One region of the Bradyrhizobium sp. UFLA05-89 genome, then DNA from elsewhere that is predicted to be linked to it. Evidence: predicted binding sites of a transcription regulator. Region 1 holds the regulator's gene; the other holds the start of a gene.
What was found. The regulator PhoB, encoded in region 1, activates phosphate uptake and scavenging genes when phosphate is short. The targets are predictions, from matches to a motif close to TGTCATNNANCTGTCAT.
Positions count from the first base shown of each region.

Region 2: a site for PhoB is predicted at 2,529-2,545, ahead of phnF (phosphonate metabolism transcriptional regulator PhnF). Genes of this name have one in related genera too.

Region 1 is NZ_JBANBA010000016.1:92,657-102,081, reverse strand. It holds gene SO139_RS11615 (OpgC domain-containing protein) at 1-640, opposite strand, end outside; gene apaG (Co2+/Mg2+ efflux facilitator ApaG/CorD) at 819-1,214, shown strand; gene SO139_RS11605 (Hsp33 family molecular chaperone) at 1,340-2,347, opposite strand; gene argF (ornithine carbamoyltransferase) at 2,680-3,603, opposite strand; gene SO139_RS11595 (aspartate aminotransferase family protein) at 3,603-4,811, opposite strand; gene SO139_RS11590 (GcrA family cell cycle regulator) at 5,267-5,779, shown strand; gene phoB (phosphate regulon transcriptional regulator PhoB) at 6,005-6,712, opposite strand; gene phoU (phosphate signaling complex protein PhoU) at 6,727-7,443, opposite strand; gene pstB (phosphate ABC transporter ATP-binding protein PstB) at 7,455-8,273, opposite strand; gene pstA (phosphate ABC transporter permease PstA) at 8,270-9,115, opposite strand; gene pstC (phosphate ABC transporter permease subunit PstC) at 9,117-9,425, opposite strand, start outside.
Region 2 is NZ_JBANBA010000026.1:13,277-22,701, forward strand. It holds gene SO139_RS16010 (alpha-D-ribose 1-methylphosphonate 5-phosphate C-P-lyase PhnJ) at 1-289, opposite strand, end outside; gene SO139_RS16015 (carbon-phosphorus lyase complex subunit) at 286-1,389, opposite strand; gene phnH (phosphonate C-P lyase system protein PhnH) at 1,391-2,002, opposite strand; gene phnG (phosphonate C-P lyase system protein PhnG) at 2,007-2,420, opposite strand; gene phnF (phosphonate metabolism transcriptional regulator PhnF) at 2,580-3,308, shown strand; gene phnE (phosphonate ABC transporter, permease protein PhnE) at 3,410-4,258, opposite strand; gene phnE (phosphonate ABC transporter, permease protein PhnE) at 4,255-5,139, opposite strand; gene phnD (phosphonate ABC transporter substrate-binding protein) at 5,214-6,152, opposite strand; gene phnC (phosphonate ABC transporter ATP-binding protein) at 6,205-7,014, opposite strand; gene SO139_RS16055 (LbetaH domain-containing protein) at 7,189-7,857, shown strand; gene SO139_RS16060 (alpha-D-ribose 1-methylphosphonate 5-triphosphate diphosphatase) at 7,854-9,047, shown strand; gene SO139_RS16065 (DUF1045 domain-containing protein) at 9,067-9,425, shown strand, end outside.

The DNA.
Region 1 (9,425 bases):
CAAACTCCCAGGTCACCACGTAGAGCACGACCGACAGGCCGAGCGTGAGATCCGGCTTCCATTTCATCAGCCAGAGGATGAGCGGCAGCGCCAGCATCAACACGATATAGAGCGGCAGCACGTCCATGTTGACGGGCCGGAAGCGCAGCAGCAGCGCCTGCACGATGGTGACGTCAGGCTGCTTGAGGAAATCCATGATGCCCATCTCTTCCGTGTAGAGCGGATTCTCGAAGCTGGTGGCGACGTAGGAGATTTCCGCGAGGAAGATCGTGAACAGGAAGACGTGGGCGACGTAGATCTGCCAGACCCGGCGCAGGATCCGCGCGGTGGCGATGACGAAGCCGTTTTCCAACATCGCACGGCCGTAGACGAAGGCCGCGGTGTAGCCGGAGATGAAGATGAAGATCTCGGTGGCGTCGCTGAAGCCGTAGTTGCGGATGGTGAACCAGGTCAGCAGGTTTGGCGGCAAATGGTCGATGAAGATCAGCCACAACGCCAGCCCGCGGAAGAGGTCGAGGCGAAGCTCGCGCTCGCCGATGACGGGGAGCGTGATGGCCGGCGCCGCCGCGCGCGGCTTCGCCTCCTTGGCATCCGCGGTTCCCGCGATCCGCGATCCCGTCACTTGGTCGGCAATGGTCATCGGGCCAAAACCCTTGCGCAAATCGCAGCGTTTGAGGAGTGTACCGGGCCGATGGCCTGCTCGCAAAGCGATCGGATCACATTGGGGTGTAACTACAGTGCCAATTCGGGCGGCACGATGTCGCTGACGCCGCGGGCCACGATTGGTTCCCGGCAAGGTTTTCGTTATGATGGCAACCATGTACCGTGCCGTGACCCGCCAGATCGAAGTGACCGTCGAGCCGAACTTTGTCCCGGAGCAGTCGTCGGCCGAGCGCTCGCGCTACTTCTGGTCCTACACCATCGTGATCACCAATTCCGGCGACGAGACCGTGCAACTCAAGACGCGGCACTGGATCATCACCGACGCGACGGGGCGGCAGCAGGAGGTCAAGGGCGAAGGTGTGATCGGCGAGCAGCCGATCCTCGCGCCCGGCGAGCGCTACGAATACACCTCGGGCGTCCCGCTCTCGACCGCCTCGGGCTTCATGACCGGCCGCTACCAGATGGTCAACGAAAGCGGCGAGCGTTTTGAGATCGACGTGCCGACCTTTTCGCTCGATAGCCCGGACGGCGGCAAGCGGGTGTTGAATTGAGAGGCGGCGGGCTGCTGTAGGGTGGGCAAAGGCGCGAAGCGCCGTGCCCACCAGCTCTTCAATTATGTGACAGAAGTTGGTGGACACGCTTCGCTTTGCCCACCCTACGATTTCCGAATGTTAGACTAGGCGTTTTCCACGCCCGCCTCGTGCGGCGTAAATTGATACACCGAGCTGCAGAACTCGCAGGTCACGACGACCTTGTCGTCCTTGACCATCGCGGCACGGTCATCCGGCGAAAAGCTCTTCAGCATCGCCGCCACCGCATCGCGCGAGCAGGAGCATTCCGCTTTCAAATTCTGCGGATTGAACACGCGCACGCCGCGCTCGTGAAACAGGCGGTAGAGCAGGCGCTCGCCGGAGAGATCGGGATCGATCAACTCGACGTCCTCGACCGTGCCGATCAGCGAGCGCGCTTCGACCCAGGCATCGTCCTCGGCGACGGTATGCGGCGTGGTGCCCTCGGGCGCGTCGCCGGGATGCAGGTCGGCCTGTCGCGCACGCTCCGGCGCCTTCGGCAGGAACTGCATCAAGAGGCCACCGGCGCGCCAGCGATGCTTGCCGCCGTCGCTCGAGCGCCATTCCTCGCCGACGGCGAGGCGCACCTGGGTCGGGATCTGCTCGGAGCGCAGGAAGTACTCGTGCGCGGCATCTTCCAGGCTGCCGCCATCGAGTGCGACGAGGCCTTGGTAACGGCTCATATCCGCACCCTGATCGATGGTCATGGCGAGATGGCCGCGGCCGAGCAGCGAGCCGGAGTCCTTGGCCTCGCCAAGCCGCGAGACGTCGTAGCGGGCATAGGCGCGCAGGCGGTCGGGCGCCTTGAAGTCGACCACCAGGAACGACACCGGACCGTCAGTCTGCGCCTGAAGGATGAAGCGGCCTTCGAATTTCAGCGCCGAGCCGAGCAGCGTCGTCAGCACGATGGCCTCGCCGAGCAGCTTGCCGACCGGCGGGGGATAGTCGTGCTTGGTGAGGATCTCGTCGAGCGCGGGCCCGAGCCGGGTCAAGCGCCCGCGCACGTCGAGCGCATCGACCTCGAAGGGCAGCACCGCATCGTCGACGGGAACGGAAGACGGCGCGCGAACCGGGCTTTCGGGCCCGGCTTTGATGTCAGGGGATTGAGAGACCATGGCGCTCTATCTGGGGTCGGAGGAGGTGAAATGAAAGGGGGCGGCGAGGCAACCTGTTCCGGGTGCAGTCTTGCGGCACTACGATTCCGCAAATTCGATGTCGTCCCCGGGGCGCGCATGGCGCGAGCCCGCGACCCATAACCACATGATTGTGTTGTGGCGCGAGATGACAACTCCGAATCGTCACCAAACCGCGCCCTGTGGCTATGGGTCCCGGATCCGCGCTCCGCTTCGCTGCGCTTGTCCGGGACGACGACCGAACATGAGGCGAAAGCAACTCCATACTGCCGTCGTCACGGATTTCTCACTATCGTCCGCCGGACGACGACCAATCACTTCACCGCGTCAAAGCACCAGGCCAAGATACCCTTCTGCGCGTGCAGGCGGTTTTCGGCCTCGTCGAACACGACGGACTGCGGGCCATCGATCACCTCGTCGGTGACCTCTTCGCCGCGATGGGCGGGCAGGCAATGCATGAACAGCGCATCGGGCTTGGCCAGCGACATCAGCTTGGCGTTGACCTGGTAGGGCTTGAGCACGTTGTGACGGTGCTCGCCTTCCTTGTCGCCCATCGAGACCCAGGTATCGGTGACGACACAATCGGCGCCGCGGACAGCGGCTTCCGGATCGGTGCCCAGCATGATCGGGGCGCCCGTCGCCTTGACCCAGTCGCGCATCGCCTTCTTCGGCGCGAGCTCCGGCGGGGTGGCGACATTGAGGTTGAACTTGAAGCGCTCGGCGGCATGCGCCCAGGAGGCGAGCACGTTGTTGTCATCGCCGGTCCAGGCCACCGTCTTGCCCTCGATCGGCCCGCGATGCTCCTCATAGGTCATGAGGTCGGCCATCACCTGGCACGGATGCGAGCGCCGCGTCAGCCCGTTGATGACAGGCACAGTCGCGTGCGCTGCGAGCTCGAGCAGTGCATCGTGATTGAGGATGCGGATCATGATGGCATCGACATAGCGCGACAGTACGCGCGCGGTGTCGGCGATGGTCTCGCCGCGGCCGAGCTGCATCTCGGCACCGGTGAGCATGATGGGCTCGCCGCCGAGCTGGCGCATGGCGACATCGAACGACACCCGCGTCCGCGTCGACGGACGCTCGAAGATCATCGCCAGCGTCTTGCCCTCGAGCGGCTTGACCGGCTGATGCGCCTTCTGCTTCGCCTTCATGGCGGAGGAGGCGGCGAGCATGCTCTTGAGCTCGGACAGCGGCAGCTCGTTGATGTCCAGGAAGTGCTTGGGCGTCTTGCTCATCAGCTTGCCGCCGGCGTCTTGAGAGTGGATTCGATCGCGGTGCAGGCACGCTCGAGCCGCGCGACGCCCTCCTCGATCTCCGCCTCGGTGACGATCAAGGGCGGCAGGAAGCGCACCACATTGTCGCCCGCGCCGACGGTGAGCAGCTTTTCGTTGCGCAGCGCCGTGACGAGATCGCCCGAGGGCACCACGGCCTTGACGCCAATCAACAGCCCCTCGCCGCGCACCTCGCTGACGACATCAGGATGGCGGTCGATCACGGAGGCGAGCTTCTGCTTGAGCAGCAGCGACATCTTCTGCACGTGATCGAAGAAGCCGGGCTTGAGCATCACGTCGAGCACGGCGTTCGCCGCGGACACGGCGAGCGGATTGCCTCCGAAGGTCGAGCCGTGCGAGCCGGGCGTCATGCCGGAGGCCGCCTCGGCGGTCGCAAGGCACGCGCCGATCGGAAAGCCGCCGCCAAGCGCTTTCGCCAGCGACATCACGTCAGGGGTCACGCCGAGGCGGCGATGTGCAAAGAGTTCGCCGGTGCGGCCCATGCCGGTCTGCACCTCGTCGAAGGCGAGCAGCAGGCCATGCTCGTCGCAGAGCTGGCGCAGCGCGCGATAGAAGGCGGGAGACGCCGAGCGCACGCCGCCCTCGCCCTGGATCGGCTCGATCAGGATGCCTGCGGTCTGTGGGCCGATCGCCTTCTTGACGGCTTCCAGGTCATCATGCGGCACTTGGTCGAAGCCGTCCATCGGCGGACCGAAGCCTTCGAGATATTTTGCAGACCCCGTAGCGGCGAGCGTTGCCAGCGTGCGGCCATGGAAAGCGCCCTCGAAAGTGATCATGCGGTAGCGCTCGGGATGGCCCTTGGTGGCATGATAGCGGCGCACCACCTTGATCACGCATTCCATCGCCTCGGCGCCGGAATTGCAGAAGAACACGAAGTCCGCAAAGCTCTCGTTGCAGAGCCTGACCGCGAGCTTCTCACCGTCCGGGCTCTGGAACAGGTTCGACATGTGCCAGAGCTTTGTCGCCTGCTCCTGCAGAGCCCCGACCAGATGCGGATGCGCGTGACCGAGCGCATTCACGGCGACGCCCGACGTGAAATCGAGATAGCGCTCTCCATTGGTTGCGACCAGCCAGCAGCCTTCGCCGCGCTCGAAGCCGAGCTCGGCCCTGGCGAAAACGGGAAGCAGATGCGTCGCGGCGCTCTTGGTCATGGCGGTCACTTGGATGTTGGGGCCGGCTGAGGCTGCCTTGCGCAGCGCATCATTGACCTGCCCGGAAAACGAAACGTGCCGCCTTTTAAGGGCGGCACGTGTCACCATTTTATGCTTGGAAAAACCGCTGTCAATGCCGCCAGAAGGCCCTGCAAGGCGCCTGACCCGTAGTCTTGCGGTGGCGATTTTGAGTTCTTTTAGCGACGGAACATGTGGACGCGGAGCCGCAGACTCTTGCGCGGGAGTCACGCCATATTGTAGCGTTTACCGTGTCAGATACGACATCTCGTGCAGCAGTTCTGATCCTCTTAGTCCTCATGTACCGGCGTAACGTTCAGGTGCGTTTTTCGCGCCCGGCGAGCCTTAAGGGATTCTGGGGGCACGGGTTTTTCGAGGCTTAGACATCGCCACGCGGCCCCAAGGATTGGCAGGCGCGCGGCGAAGGGAAGGGTGCAATGACGGTTTTGACCTGGTCCGACGATCGCGTCGAGCAATTGAAAAAGCTCTGGGAAGCCGGGCTTTCGGCCAGCCAGATCGCTGCCGAGCTCGGGAATGTGACGCGCAACGCCGTAATCGGCAAGGTGCACCGGCTGGGCCTGTCCGGTCGCGCCAAGAGCCCGTCCTCGGCGGCTCCCCGGCCCCGCAAGGCGCGCCCCGCACAGCACATGATGCGGGTGAGCCGCCCGATCTCGCGCGGCAACACCGCCCTCGCCCAGGCCTTCGAGGTCGAGGTCGAGCCCGATCCGATCACCTACGACAACGTCGTTCCGATGAGCCAGCGCCTGTCGCTGCTCGAGCTCAACGAGGCGACCTGCCACTGGCCTGTCGGCGATCCCTCGAGCCCGGATTTCTTCTTCTGTGGCGGCAAGTCGCTCTCGGGCCTGCCCTACTGCGCGCAGCATTCGCGCGTCGCCTACCAGCCGGCGGCGGACCGCCGACGCGCACCGGCCAAGCCCGGCACGCGCTGAGGTCATCAGCGCGGGGGGCTGGCCGACGCGCAACGATGGTTCAACAAATTGGATGTCGTCCCTGCGAAAGCAGGGACCCATAATCCAGGGCGCAGTTATTGCGCGGGAAGATCACTCCGAGTCTTCGCCAAACCACTCCCCGTGGTTATGGGTCCCTGCTTTCGCAGGGACGACATCGGAGAATGTGGCGGCAGCCCGCTGGATCACCGCTGCCACCTGCAAACCTTAAGTCTGCTCCGCCTTCGCGAAACGATCGTCCAGCGCGTAGCCGGCGCCACGGACGGTGCGGATCGGGTCCTGCTCGCGGCCGAGATTGAGCAGCTTGCGCAGACGGCCGATGTGGACGTCGACGGTGCGCTCGTCGATATAGATGTCACGGCCCCAGACGCTGTCGAGCAGCTGTTCACGCGAGAACACCCGGCCGGGATGCTCCAGGAAGAACTCCAAGAGGCGATATTCGGTCGGGCCGAGGTCGATCGGCCGTCCGGAGCGCGCGACGCGACGCTTCTCGCGGTCGAGCTCGATGTCGCCGTAGGCGAGTATGGTCGCAAGCCGCTCGGGGCTTGCACGCCGGAGCAGGCCTTTCACGCGCGCGAGCAACTCAGGTACCGAGAACGGCTTGACGATGTAGTCGTCGGCGCCGGTCGCAAGCCCCCGCACCCGCTCGCTCTCCTCGCCGCGTGCCGTGAGCATGATGATCGGCAGCTGCTTGGTCTCGGGCCTGGCGCGAAGCCTGCGGCACAGCTCAATGCCGGACAGGCCCGGCAGCATCCAGTCGAGCACGATCAGGTCGGGGATATGCTCCTTGAGGCGGGTGTCGGCGTCATCGCCGCGCATCACCGTCTCGACATCGTAGCCGTCGCCTTCGAGGTTGTAGCGCAATAGCTCGGTCAGCGCTTCCTCGTCCTCAACAACCAGAATGCGTGCGCCCATGGCGTCGTCGCTCCTTAAGTGTTCGGCACGGTCGTGGCGAAGGTCGTCATGTCGCCCTTCGGGCGCTTGTCGGCGATGGCCTGACCTTCGATCATGTAAAAAACGGTCTCGGCGATGTTGGTCGCATGGTCGCCGATCCGCTCGATGTTCTTGGCGCAGAACATCAAATGGATGCAGAACGAGATGTTGCGCGGATCCTCCATCATGTAGGTGAGGAGCTCGCGGAACAGCGAGGTGCAGATCGCGTCGACCTCCTCGTCGCCTTTCCACACCACCATCGCCGCCGGCAGGTCATGCGCGGCATAGGCGTCCAGCACCGACTTCACCTGCTGCTGCACGAGGTCGGTCATGTGTTCCAGGCCGCGGAACAGCTTTAGCGGATGGAAATCGGTCTCGAGCGCGGCGACGCGCTTGCCCATGTTCTTGGCAAGGTCGCCGATCCGCTCCAGATCGGTCGCGACGCGCATGGCGCCAACGATCTCGCGCAAGTCGACCGCCATCGGCTGGCGGCGCGCGATCGTGAGCACGGCGCGCTCCTCGATCTTCTTCTGGAGCGCGTCGATCTCGGCGTCGGTTGCCACCACGCGCTGGCCGAGCGCGACGTCACGGCGGATCAGCGCATCGACGGAATCGACGATCATGCGCTCGGCAAGGCCGCCCATCTCCGCAACGAGCCGCGTGAGCTCTTGCAGGTCGGTGTCGAAGGCCTTTGCGGTATGTTCAGAAGCCATTTCCTGTCTCCTCAGCCGAAGCGGCCGGTGATGTAGTCTTGGGTACGCCGGTCGCTGGGCGACGTGAAGATCTTGCTGGTCTCGTCGAACTCGATCAGCTCGCCGAGATACATGAAGGCGGTCTTGTCCGAGACGCGCGCCGCCTGCTGCATGTTGTGGGTGACGATCGCGATCGTGTAGTTCTCGGCGAGCTCCTGGATAAGCTCCTCGACCTTAGCGGTCGAGATCGGATCGAGCGCCGAGCAGGGCTCGTCGAACAGGATCACCTCGGGACGCACCGCCACGGTGCGGGCGATGCAGAGACGCTGCTGCTGGCCGCCGGAGAGCGACAGGCCGGAGGCGTTGAGCTTGTCCTTGACCTCGTTCCACAGCGCGCCGCCGCGCAGCGCCTTCTCGACGCGGACGTCCATCTCCGATTTGGAGATCTTCTCATAGAGGCGGATGCCGAAGGCGATGTTCTCGTAGATCGTCATCGGGAACGGCGTCGGCTTCTGGAACACCATGCCGACCCGGGCGCGCAGCAGGTTGAGGTCGAGCTTGGAGTCGAGGATGTTGGTCTGGTCCAGCATGAGCTGACCGGTGGCGCGCTGTCCCGGATAGAGATCGTACATCCGGTTGAAGATGCGCAGCAGGGTCGACTTGCCGCAGCCGGATGGGCCGATGAACGCCGTGACGCGATTGGTGCCGAGCGTCAGGTTGATGTTCTTCAGCGCGTGGTGCTCGCCATAATAGAAGTTGAGATTGCGCACCGTCACCTTGGCCGGAGCCTCGGGCAGCGTCGGAGACGCCTGACGCCCGGTGGAACTTACGGAAACGGACAGATCGCTCATTTTGCAGTCCTCTCGGCGCCAAGAATGCGCGCGCCAATGTTCAGGGCAAGCACGGTCAGGGTGATCAGCAGCGCCCCGCTCCAGGCCAACTGCTTCCAGTAGGCATAGGGGCTCTGCACGAAATTGTTGATGGTGACCGGCAGGTTCGCCATCGTCTTGTTCAGGCTGAGGCTGAAGAACTGGTTCGACAAGGCGGTGAACAGCAGCGGCGCGGTCTCGCCGGCGACGCGTGCGGTGGCGAGCAGCACGCCGGTGATGAGACCGGAGCGCGCCGCGCGGTAGGCGATCCGCTTGATCACCAGCGAACGCGGCAGCCCAAGAGCAGAAGCCGCCTCGCGTAGCGCGTTCGGCACCAGCAGCAGCATGTCCTCGGTGGTGCGCAGCACGACCGGGATCACGATGACGGCCAGCGCCAGCGCGCCGGCGATCGCCGAGAAGCCGCGCATCGGCACCACCACCGCACCATAGATGAACAGGCCGATGATGATGGAGGGTGCCGACAAGAGGATGTCGTTGATGAAGCGGATTACCGAGGTCAACTTGTCGTTGCGACCGTATTCGGCGAGATAGGTCCCGGCGAACAGGCCAAGCGGCGCGCCGATGCCGACGCCGATCACGGTCATGATGATCGAACCGATGATGGCGTTGCGCAGGCCGCCTTCGGTCGAGCCCGGAGGCGGAGTGTCCGCGACGAAGATCTGAAGGTTCAGACCGGTGAGGCCGTTGTAAAGCAAGGTGATCAGGATCAGCGCGAGCCAGGTGACGCCGAAGGCGGCGGCAGCGATGCAGAGACCACGGATGACGATGTCCTTGCGGCGGCGGCGTGCGTAGATCGGGTTCATGTTACTTCCCCGCCTTCTTTTCGAGACGCAGCAGCATCAGCCGCGCGCCGGCGAGCACGAAGAACGTCAGCACGAACAGCAGCAGGCCGAGCAGGATCAGGCCGGACTGATGCAGGCCGTCGCTTTCGGCGAACTCGCTGGCGATCGCCGCCGAGATGGTCGTGCCTGGGGCGAAGATCGACGACGAGATGCGGAAGGAGTTGCCGATGATGAAGGTCACCGCCATGGTCTCACCCAGCGCACGTCCGAGTGCCAGCATGACGCCGCCGATGATGCCGACGCGCGTGTAGGGGATCACCACGCTGCGCAC
Region 2 (9,425 bases), on a different contig from region 1:
TCGCGGTCGTCGTGGCGACGCCGGCGGTCTTGGCGAAGAATTTCCGGATCGAGATCGCGTTGGTGGTGTCGTCGGAGCCCTGATCGATCACCTTCAGCACGTCATCCGGTCCGAGAATCGCGGCCGTGACCTGCACGCCGCCGGTGCCCCAGCCATAGGGCATCGGCATTTCGCGGCTGGCGAACGGGACCTGATAGCCGGGTATCGCAATGGCCTTCAGAATCGCGCGGCGGATCATCCGCTTGGTCTGCTCGTCGAGATAGGCGAAGTTGTAGGCAGGCGCGTTCATTCCGCAGCCTCCTTCATCGCCTCGACGTCATTGGCCTCGGCAAATTCCTGCCGCAGCTTGCGCAGCAAGCCGAGCTCGGACTGGAAGTCGACATAATGAGGCAGCTTTAGATGCTCGACGAAGCCAGTCGCCTGGACGTTGTCGGAATGCGACATCACGAATTCCTCGTCCTGCGCGGGCGCAAGCACCTCCTCGCCGAGATCGCGTGCGCGAAGCGCGCGATCGACCAGCGCCATCGACATGGTCTTGCGCTCGCTCTGGCCGAAGGCGAGGCCATAGCCGCGGGTGAAGCACGGCGCTTCCGTGGCCGAGCCCTTGAATTGGTTGACCATCTGGCATTCGGTGAGCTCGATGGCGCCGAGCGGCACGGCAAAACCGACGTCCTCGGCGAAGAAATCGACCTCGACCTCGCCAAAGCGAATCTCGCCGGCGAAGGGATGGTTACGGCCGTAGCCGCGCTGCGTCGAGTAGCCCATCGCCAGCAGAAAACCTTCGTCGCCACGCGCGAGATTCTGCAGGCGCAGGTCGCGGTCGGCCGGAAAATTCAGCGGCTCGCGCGTGAGATCCCCGACGCTCGCGCCGTCTTCAGCTTGCGGCGAGGCCTCGATCAGCCCGTCGCGGCCCAGGATGTCCGTCACGCGCGGCGTGGCCGCGGTCGACGCCTCTGCCGTCGCCGGCGCCTCGGGCACAAATCCCTCGGCGAGCGTCGGATCGAGCAGGCGGTGCGTGTAGTCGAAGGTCGGCCCGAGAATCTGGCCGCCCGGAATATCGTTGAAGGTCGAAGACACCCGCCGCTGCACCCGCATGGCACCGGTATCGACCGGCTCGCTTGCGCCAAGGCGCGGCAGGGTGGCACGAAAGGCGCGGACCAAAAAGATTGCCTCGATCAGATCGCCGCGCGCCTGCTTGATGGCGAGCGCCGCAAGCTCGCGGTCATAGAGCGAGCCTTCGCTCATGACGCGATCGACGGCAAGACCGAGCTGCTCGGAAATCTGGTCGAGCGAAATTTCGGGTACGCTCTGGTCGCCACGCCGCGCATGCGCGAGCAGGCGATGGGCGTTCTCGATGGCACGTTCGCCACCTTTGACTGCGACATACATGCTACTGGCTCCCCTTGTTCGCGACACACGTGGTACGGGGGATCGCAACCACGGCGTCGTCGGCGACCAACACCACGTCGATGCCACGCGGAAACAGCGCCTCGTTGATGCGTAGGCGCACGAAGAGGTCGGCCGGCCTGATTGCTACGTGAAGCGTCGTCACGCCGTCGATACCCGGGCCACGAAGCTCGAAGGCGCCCCCTGCGTCGAGGCTCTCCACTTGCAGGATCACCGTGGTCGAGCGATCCGGATATTCGTTACTTCCGAGCGCAAATCGCTCGAGTGAAGGAAGCATGGCACCGTCGGCGATCAGCGCAAAGCTCGCGACCGAAGCATCCTGGATCACCGGCGCGCCGGTATGGAATTTCAGCCATTTTGGGACGTCGGAGTTCTCCGACATTCGCGCATCGAGCCAGAGCGGCGTATCGTGGTCGAACAATGTGAGCGCGATCGCCGCGGTCCCGCGCATCATGGGACCGGGCGTGCCTGCGACCGGCACGATGCGCTGGACCGAGCCCGGCCGCGCCATCGCGTCCATGACCGAACGAAAGGTCGATTGCGCCGACAACACCTTGTCGGCGAAACCCGGCGGCAGCTCCGCAATCGTGGTCATGGCCTCACCCCTCACCGCGCACCATGGTGTAGAAATCAACCTTCGTTGCGGCCGTCTGCGCGCCGCGCTGCGCCTGCCGCGCGTGCAGGTCCGCGCGCAGCGGCGCGACGACCTCACGTTCGACGAGGGCACCAAATTCTACCGACTGCACGAGCGCGTCGCAGAGCGCGATCAGCCTGGCCTTCTCACCGTCGCGGCCGAGCGTATAGCCGAAACCGACCTCGCCGCTCGCAAGCCGCACCGCGGCGCGCGACACGGTGGCTTCGCCCAGGTTGAACGGCGCACCGTCGCCACCGACGCGGCCGCGCAGCATCACCAGGCCGTTCTCTGGCGCGCGCAGGTCGTCGTGTTGCGGCAGCGCGATTGTGCTGAGACGCTCGGCGATGTCGCCGGGTTCGGCGTGCGCCAGCACGGCCATCGCCGCCTTGCGCCGCGTCGTGAGGCTGTCTTGCGGGGTCACGTCATTCCACCAGGCTTGCCGAATTCAAGTTGTCTATGATAATAGACAACTTGATAAGGAAGCGCCATGACTGTTTCGTGACAACCGTATGATTTTCGGGATAGGCTGTTCCCCATTATGAGCCTTCAGGACACCGCCTCTTCCGGCGTCGCGCTGTGGCGCCTGGTCGCCGACGGCATCGAGCGCGGCATCGCCGACGGCCGCTTCGCGGCCGGCGAGAAGCTGCCGGGCGAGATGGAGATCGCCGAGACCTATCGTGTGAACCGCCATACGGTGCGGCGCGCGCTGGCGGCCCTTGCCGAGCGCGGCCTGGTGCGCGCCGAGCGTGGCAGCGGCACCTATGTCGAGGCGCAGAAGCTCGCCTATCCACTGCGCTCGCGTACGCGCTTCTCGGAGATCGTCGGCGCCGGCGGCCGCGAGCCGCGCGGACAGTTGATCGAGGCGTCGGAGGACGTGGCGAGCCGGGAGCTCGCGCGGGAGCTCGGCGTGAAGACCGGGGCGCGGCTGGTCCGGATCGAATCCGTGCGCTTGGCGGACCGCACGCCGATCTGCGTCTCGACGTCCTGGCTATCAGCCGAACTCTTTCCTGATGCGGGCGCGGTATTCGCCGCCACACGCTCGATGACAAAGCTGCTCGCGCATTACGGCGTCCGCGACTACCGCCGCGGCTCGACCCGGATCACCGCCGGCATCGTCGACGCGACCGACGCCGCGCGGCTCGATCTCGCGCTCGGACGCCCGATCCTGGTGGTCGATTCCACCGACCTCGATCCGGACGGCAAGCCGCTGGTGACGAAACGCTCGCGATTTGCGGCGGAGCGGGTGGAGTTCTTGGTGGAATCGTAGGGTGGACAAAGGCGCACTTGCGCCGTGCCCACCCTCTCTCCGAGGTCGCGACAGAAGCGGTGGGCACGCTTTGCTTTGCCCACCCTACGAGAGCAGCCGCTCTATGCCACAGCCCGCCTGCCGATGATGGCAAAGCGCAGCTTGCCGGAGATGAAATCGATCGCGGCGACAGCGACCAGGATCATGAGCACGAGGAACGACACCTTCTGCCATTCCAGCACGCGGATCTGCTCGGCGAGCTGAAGCCCGATGCCGCCGGCACCGACGATGCCGATGATGCTGGCCGAGCGCGTGTTCGATTCGATGAAGTAGAGCACCTGGCCGGCGATGACCGGCAGCACCTGCGGCATCAGGCCGAAGCGGATCTCATGCAAGGCGTTGCCCCCTGACGCCCTGATGCCCTCGACCTGCTTCTTGTCGGCCGCCTCGATCGCCTCCGAAAACAACTTACCGAGCGCGCCGAAGTCCGAGACCATGATCGCGAGCACGCCGGCGAACGGCCCGAGCCCGACGACATTGATCCAGACCAGCGCCCAGATCAGCGTATCGACGCCGCGGATCGAGTCGAGGAAGCGGCGCACCGGAAAGCGGATGATGTTCGGCGGCACGATGTTGCGCGCCGCGAGCAGGGAAACGGGCAGCGCCAGCGTTGCGGCCAGCGTTGTGCCGAGCAGCGCGATCGACAGCGTCTCGCCGAGCGCCTTCAGATAGAGCGGCAACGACGTTCCGGGATCGGGCGGGATCATCATCATGGTGATCCAGCCGAGCTGCTTGAGGCCCGCGATGAACTTCGCCGGTTCGAAGCCGAGATCCTGCAGGCCGAAGATAAAGACGGCGAGCGCGGCCACAATCATCGCCGGCATCGCCAGACGCGCGGCCGCCGGCCGCTCGAAGGCCTCGGGATATTTCGTCCGCAGCGCTGCGGTGTCGGGCTTCTCGAACTGCTTCATGACCGTGCATCCCTGCCGAACAGCCGCGCACGCAACCAGCCAGTCGTGATGTCGATGACGAAGATCGTGAGCACGATCATCAGCAGGATCGCGCTGACGTCGGAGTAGTAGAATTTTCGGATCGCGACCACGAGCTCCTGGCCGACGCCACCGGCACCGACGAAACCCATCACCGAGGATTCGCGGACGTTGATCTCGAAGCGCAGCAGCGCGTAGCTGACATAGCCGGCCGAGACCTGCGGCAGCACGGCAAAGCGCATGCACGAGAGCCAGCTCGCGCCGGTCGAGCGCACGCCTTCGACCGGCTTCATGTCGGCATTCTCTACGATCTCGGCGAACAGCTTGCCGAGCGCGCCGGTTGAGTGAATGGCGATCGCCAGCACGCCGGCCATCGGCCCGAGCCCGAAGGCCATGACGAAGATCAGCGCAAACACGATGCCCGGCACGGTGCGGGCGAATTCGAGCAGGCGGCGAACCGTGAAGCGCAGCCAGGGCGCCGGCGACGTGTTCTCCGCGGCGAAAAAATTCAGGCAGAAGGCACAGACCGCGCCGATCAGCGTGCCGACATAGCTGATCAGCAGCGTCTCACCCAACATCTTCAGCCATTTGCGCCAGCCCCACAGCCATTCACCGACGTCGGTCCAGACGCGCTGGCCATTTTCGAGCGTGAGGATGCGATCGAAATAGCTGACGAAATTGCCGAAATAGGTGAAGAGCGTCCGGACGTTCACCTCGGCCCCGATCGCTGCAATCAGCAGCGCGACGGTGAACAGCGCCGTTCCCAGCAGAAGCCGCAGCCGCTTGCGCGCCACCGCCTGGCCATAAGCGGCATTCAGTGCAGCAAGTTGGTGCTCGGGGAGGATCGAGACCGCGATCGTCATGTGGTTGGGATCACCAGCCGGTCATAAAGAAGAGCCGGGTCGATTGACCCGGCTCCAGTGCGTCGTCCCGAATATCAGGACGCCTTCTTCTTGCGTAGCGCGTCGACGAACTTGATCAGCTCGATCGTGCCATCCCAATCCTTGGTGGTCGCGGGATGAAAACCCTTTTTCTGGCCGTCCGAGAGCCGATCGAACGCAGCCTTGTCCTTGGTGGGCGAGTCGAAGAATGCCTTGGCGATCGCAGCCTTCAGGTCATCGGGGAGGTCGGAGCTATAGGCGTACATCGAAGGGCCAATGATCGGCGCCGACTTGTGAATGATGCGGAAATCGTCCTTCTTCATCGGCGAGCCGTCGGCGTTCTTCAGCATGCCCTTGGTCAGCATCTGCGCCAGGGTGGAATCGTCGTCGCTGGTCCATTGGTTGGCGGCAACATCGACCGTGCCCTGCGCCAAGGCAAGGATCGCATTCTCATGGCTGCCGGTGAAGACGACCTTGCTGAAATACGTGTCGACATCCGCGATGCCCATCTTGTCGAGCTCGAAGCGCGGCACGTTGTTGCCTGAGGTCGAATTCGGATCGACCAGGCCGAGGTTCTTGCCCTTCAGCTCGTCAATGCTCTTGTAGGGGCTGTTCGCCTTGACGAAGAACACCGAATAATAGCCCGTGCCGCCATCCGCGTTCAGATCGCTCGCAAAGGCGTCCGTCTTGACGCCGGTCAGCCGGGCGCGCGCAAACGAGGCCGACCCATAACTTGCGATCTGGATGTTGCCGGCACGCTGACCTTCGATCACGGCGGCGTAGTCATTGGCGATCCGCAGCGTGACCTTTACGCCGAGTTCCTTCGAGAGGTAGGTCATGAACGGAGCCCAGCGTTCGGTGACGCCCGAGGCGTTCTCGGCCGGGACAACGGCAAATGTCAGCTCCGGATATTTCGCTTTCCAGTCTTCGGCAGACGCAGATACGGTGAAGGCCAGCGCGGCGGCGCCGGCAAGTACGATGCGACGAGTGATCATGATACCCTCTTGATCGGTTGGACGCGGTAAACGCAAAAACTTGGGTCGGGGCTCAGGCGGCGGCAGCGCTGCCGAGCGCTGGAACGGCTTCGGGCGCCGGCAGTGGCACGCCACCCATGACTTCGCTGGCTTCGAGATCGTAGAGCTCACGCGCGACGTGCTCGGTGAGCGCCGACGGCGCGCCGTCGAACACCACGCGGCCCGCCGCCATGCCGATCAGACGGTCGCAATAGCTGCGCGCCAGATCGAGCGAATGCAGGTTGCAGATCACGGTGATGCCGAAATGCTTGTTGATGCGCAGCAGCGCATCCATCACGATTTTCGTGTTGCGCGGGTCGAGCGAGGCGATCGGCTCGTCGGCGAGGATGAGATCAGGCTGCTGCACCAGTGCGCGAGCGATCGCGACGCGCTGCTGCTGGCCGCCGGAAAGCTGGTCGGTGCGCTGCGCCGCGAGCGAGGCCATGTCGAACTGCTCGAGCGCCGACATCGCCAGCGCCCTGTCCTCCTCTAGCCAGGCCTGCGTCAGCGAGCGCCAGGCCGGCATCGCGGCAAGGCGGCCCATCAGCACGTTGGTGAGCACGTCGAGGCGGCCGACGAGATTGAACTGCTGGAAGATCATCGCGGCGCGGGCGCGCCATTGCCGCAGCTCCTTGCCGCGCAGCGCGGTGACGTCGACGCCGTCGAACAGGATGCGCCCCTCCGTAGGCGTCACCAGGCGGTTGATGGTCCGCAGCAAGGTCGACTTGCCGGCGCCCGAGCGGCCGATCACGCCGACAAAGCCGCCGGGAGCAACCTCAAACGAAGCACTGTCCACCGCGGCTTTTGTGCCGAAGCGGCACGTCAGACCTTCAAGCACCAGCATGCAGGAGCTCCCAACTAGCTGGGCCCAACCGCTAACGCCGCCGCTTTACATTTGTGTGACAGGGGCAGGGCAGTGCGGCGATGCTACGCACGCCATCCCCCGTCATCTCTTCGTCATGACATCGTCATCAAGGCGCTCGAAGACGAACGCCCCTCTCCCGTTGACGGACGCATCATGGTCGCCAAAGCGCTTTCGGTCCAACCGACCATCGATTCCACGGCCAAGCTTCACGAGATCAAGCTCGGCGCCTATTGCGAGGTCGGCGCGCGCACGATCCTGCACGAGGTGACGATGGGCGACTATTCCTACGTCGTGAACGATTCGCAGATCACCTACACGACGATTGGAAAATTCTGCTCGATCGCAGCGATGACGCGTATCAATCCTGGCAATCACCCGATGCAACGCGCCAGCCAGGCGCATTTCACCTATCGTGCGAGTGCCTACTTTCCGGGCGAGAGCGACGAGGCCGAGTTCTTCGACTGGCGGCGCCAGCATCACGTTTACATCGGTCATGATGTCTGGATCGGCCATGGCGCGATCGTGCTGCCAGGCCGCAATATCGGCACCGGCGCCGTGGTAGCCGCAGGCGCCATCGTCACCAAGGACGTCCCCGCCTACACCATCGTCGCCGGCAATCCGGCCCGTCCGGTCCGACGGCGGTTCTCCGACGAGATCGCCGACCGCCTGGCAAGGCTCGCCTGGTGGGACTGGCATCACGAAAGCTTGCGTGAGGCCTTGCCTGATTTCCGCAAGCTTGGGATTGAAGATTTCCTCGCAAAGTACGAAGCACGGATCGTTGCCAACCAGTCCTCTCCCAGCAAGCGAAGCATCCCCGCGTGACTGAAATTTATCTTGAAGGCGGCCGGGCACTGATCGGCTCGGAGATCGTCGAAACCTCACTCGTCCTGTCCGGGCAGGAAATTGCAGCAATCGATCGCGGCCGCGCACGTGCGCCACTTGCGATCGACGCCCGGAGTCTTTTGGTCTTGCCGGGCATCGTCGACCTGCATGGCGATGCCTTCGAGCGGCAGATGATGCCGCGCCCTGGCGTCGACTTCCCGATCGACGTGGCGCTCGCCGACAGCGACCGGCAGGTGATCAGCAACGGCATCACCACCGTCTTCCACGGCACGACCTGGTCGTGGGAGCCGGGCCTGCGCTCTGGCGACAATGCACGGCGCCTGCTGGTGGCGATCGAACGCTTGCGGCCGCAATTTGCCGCCGATACCCGCTTCCATCTGCGGCACGAGACCTACAATCTCGACGCGGAGGACGAGATCGGCCAATGGCTCGCCGAAGGACGGATCGATCTGTTCGCCTTCAACGATCACATGGCTGCGACCATCCGCGATCTTTCAAAGCCGAACAAGCGCGGCCGCTTGGTTGACCGGACCGGACTGTCCGACACGGCTTTCGAAGAGCTGGTCGGTCGCGTCGCCGCTCGCGCGGCGGACGTCCCGGCGACGACCGCGCGGCTTGCTGCGGCGGCCCGCGCGGCCGAGGTACGGATGCTCTCGCATGACGATTCGACACCGGCGGTGCGCAAGGCGTATCGTGACATGGGCGCCACGATCGCCGAATTTCCGGTCAACGAAGAGACGGCGCGCGCGGCCGCGGAGGCCGGCGACGCCATCATCTACGGCGCGCCCAACGTGGTGCGCGGCGGCAGCCATACTGGCTGGACCAAAGCCTCCGACATGATCGCCAAGGGACTCTGTTCGGTGCTGGCCTCGGACTACTACTATCCGGCGCAACTGCTCGCCGCCTTCCGGCTCGCGGCCGATGGCGTGCTGCCGCTGGCGCAGGCCTGGAAGCTGATCTCGGAAGCTCCGGCAGAGGCCGCGGGCCTGTCCGATCGCGGAACGATCAAGGAAGGACGGCGCGCCGACATCCTGCTGGTCGACGACACCGTGCCGCTGCGGCCGCGGGTGGTCGCGGTGATCGCTGCAGGCAAGCTCGTCCACCTCACCGATGGCTCGCGCCTGCTGGGCTCAGCCGCGGCGCCGCGTGAGGCTGTCGCCGCCGTCTAAACCCGCTATAGCTGAGGCGATGACAGGTTTTCCCCGCTACGCGATCTACTATGCCGCCGATGCCGAGAGCGTGCTATCGCGCTTCGGCGCCGGGCTGCTCGGCTATGATGCCCATGGCGGCCGCGAGTCGCCCTTCCCTGCAGAGGCGCTGCACCTTGCAACCGATTGGCATGACGTCACGGCCGATCCCCGCAAATATGGTTTTCACGGCACGCTGAAGGCGCCGATGGCGCTGGCGGGGGGCAAGACCGAGGCCGAACTGGTAGCGGCGTGCGCAGCGTTCGCTGGCAAGCCGCGGCCGATCCCCGTGATTCGTCCGATCGTGGATTCCATCAGCGGCTTCATTGCGGTGATCCCGGCCGAGCCCGTCGGCGAATT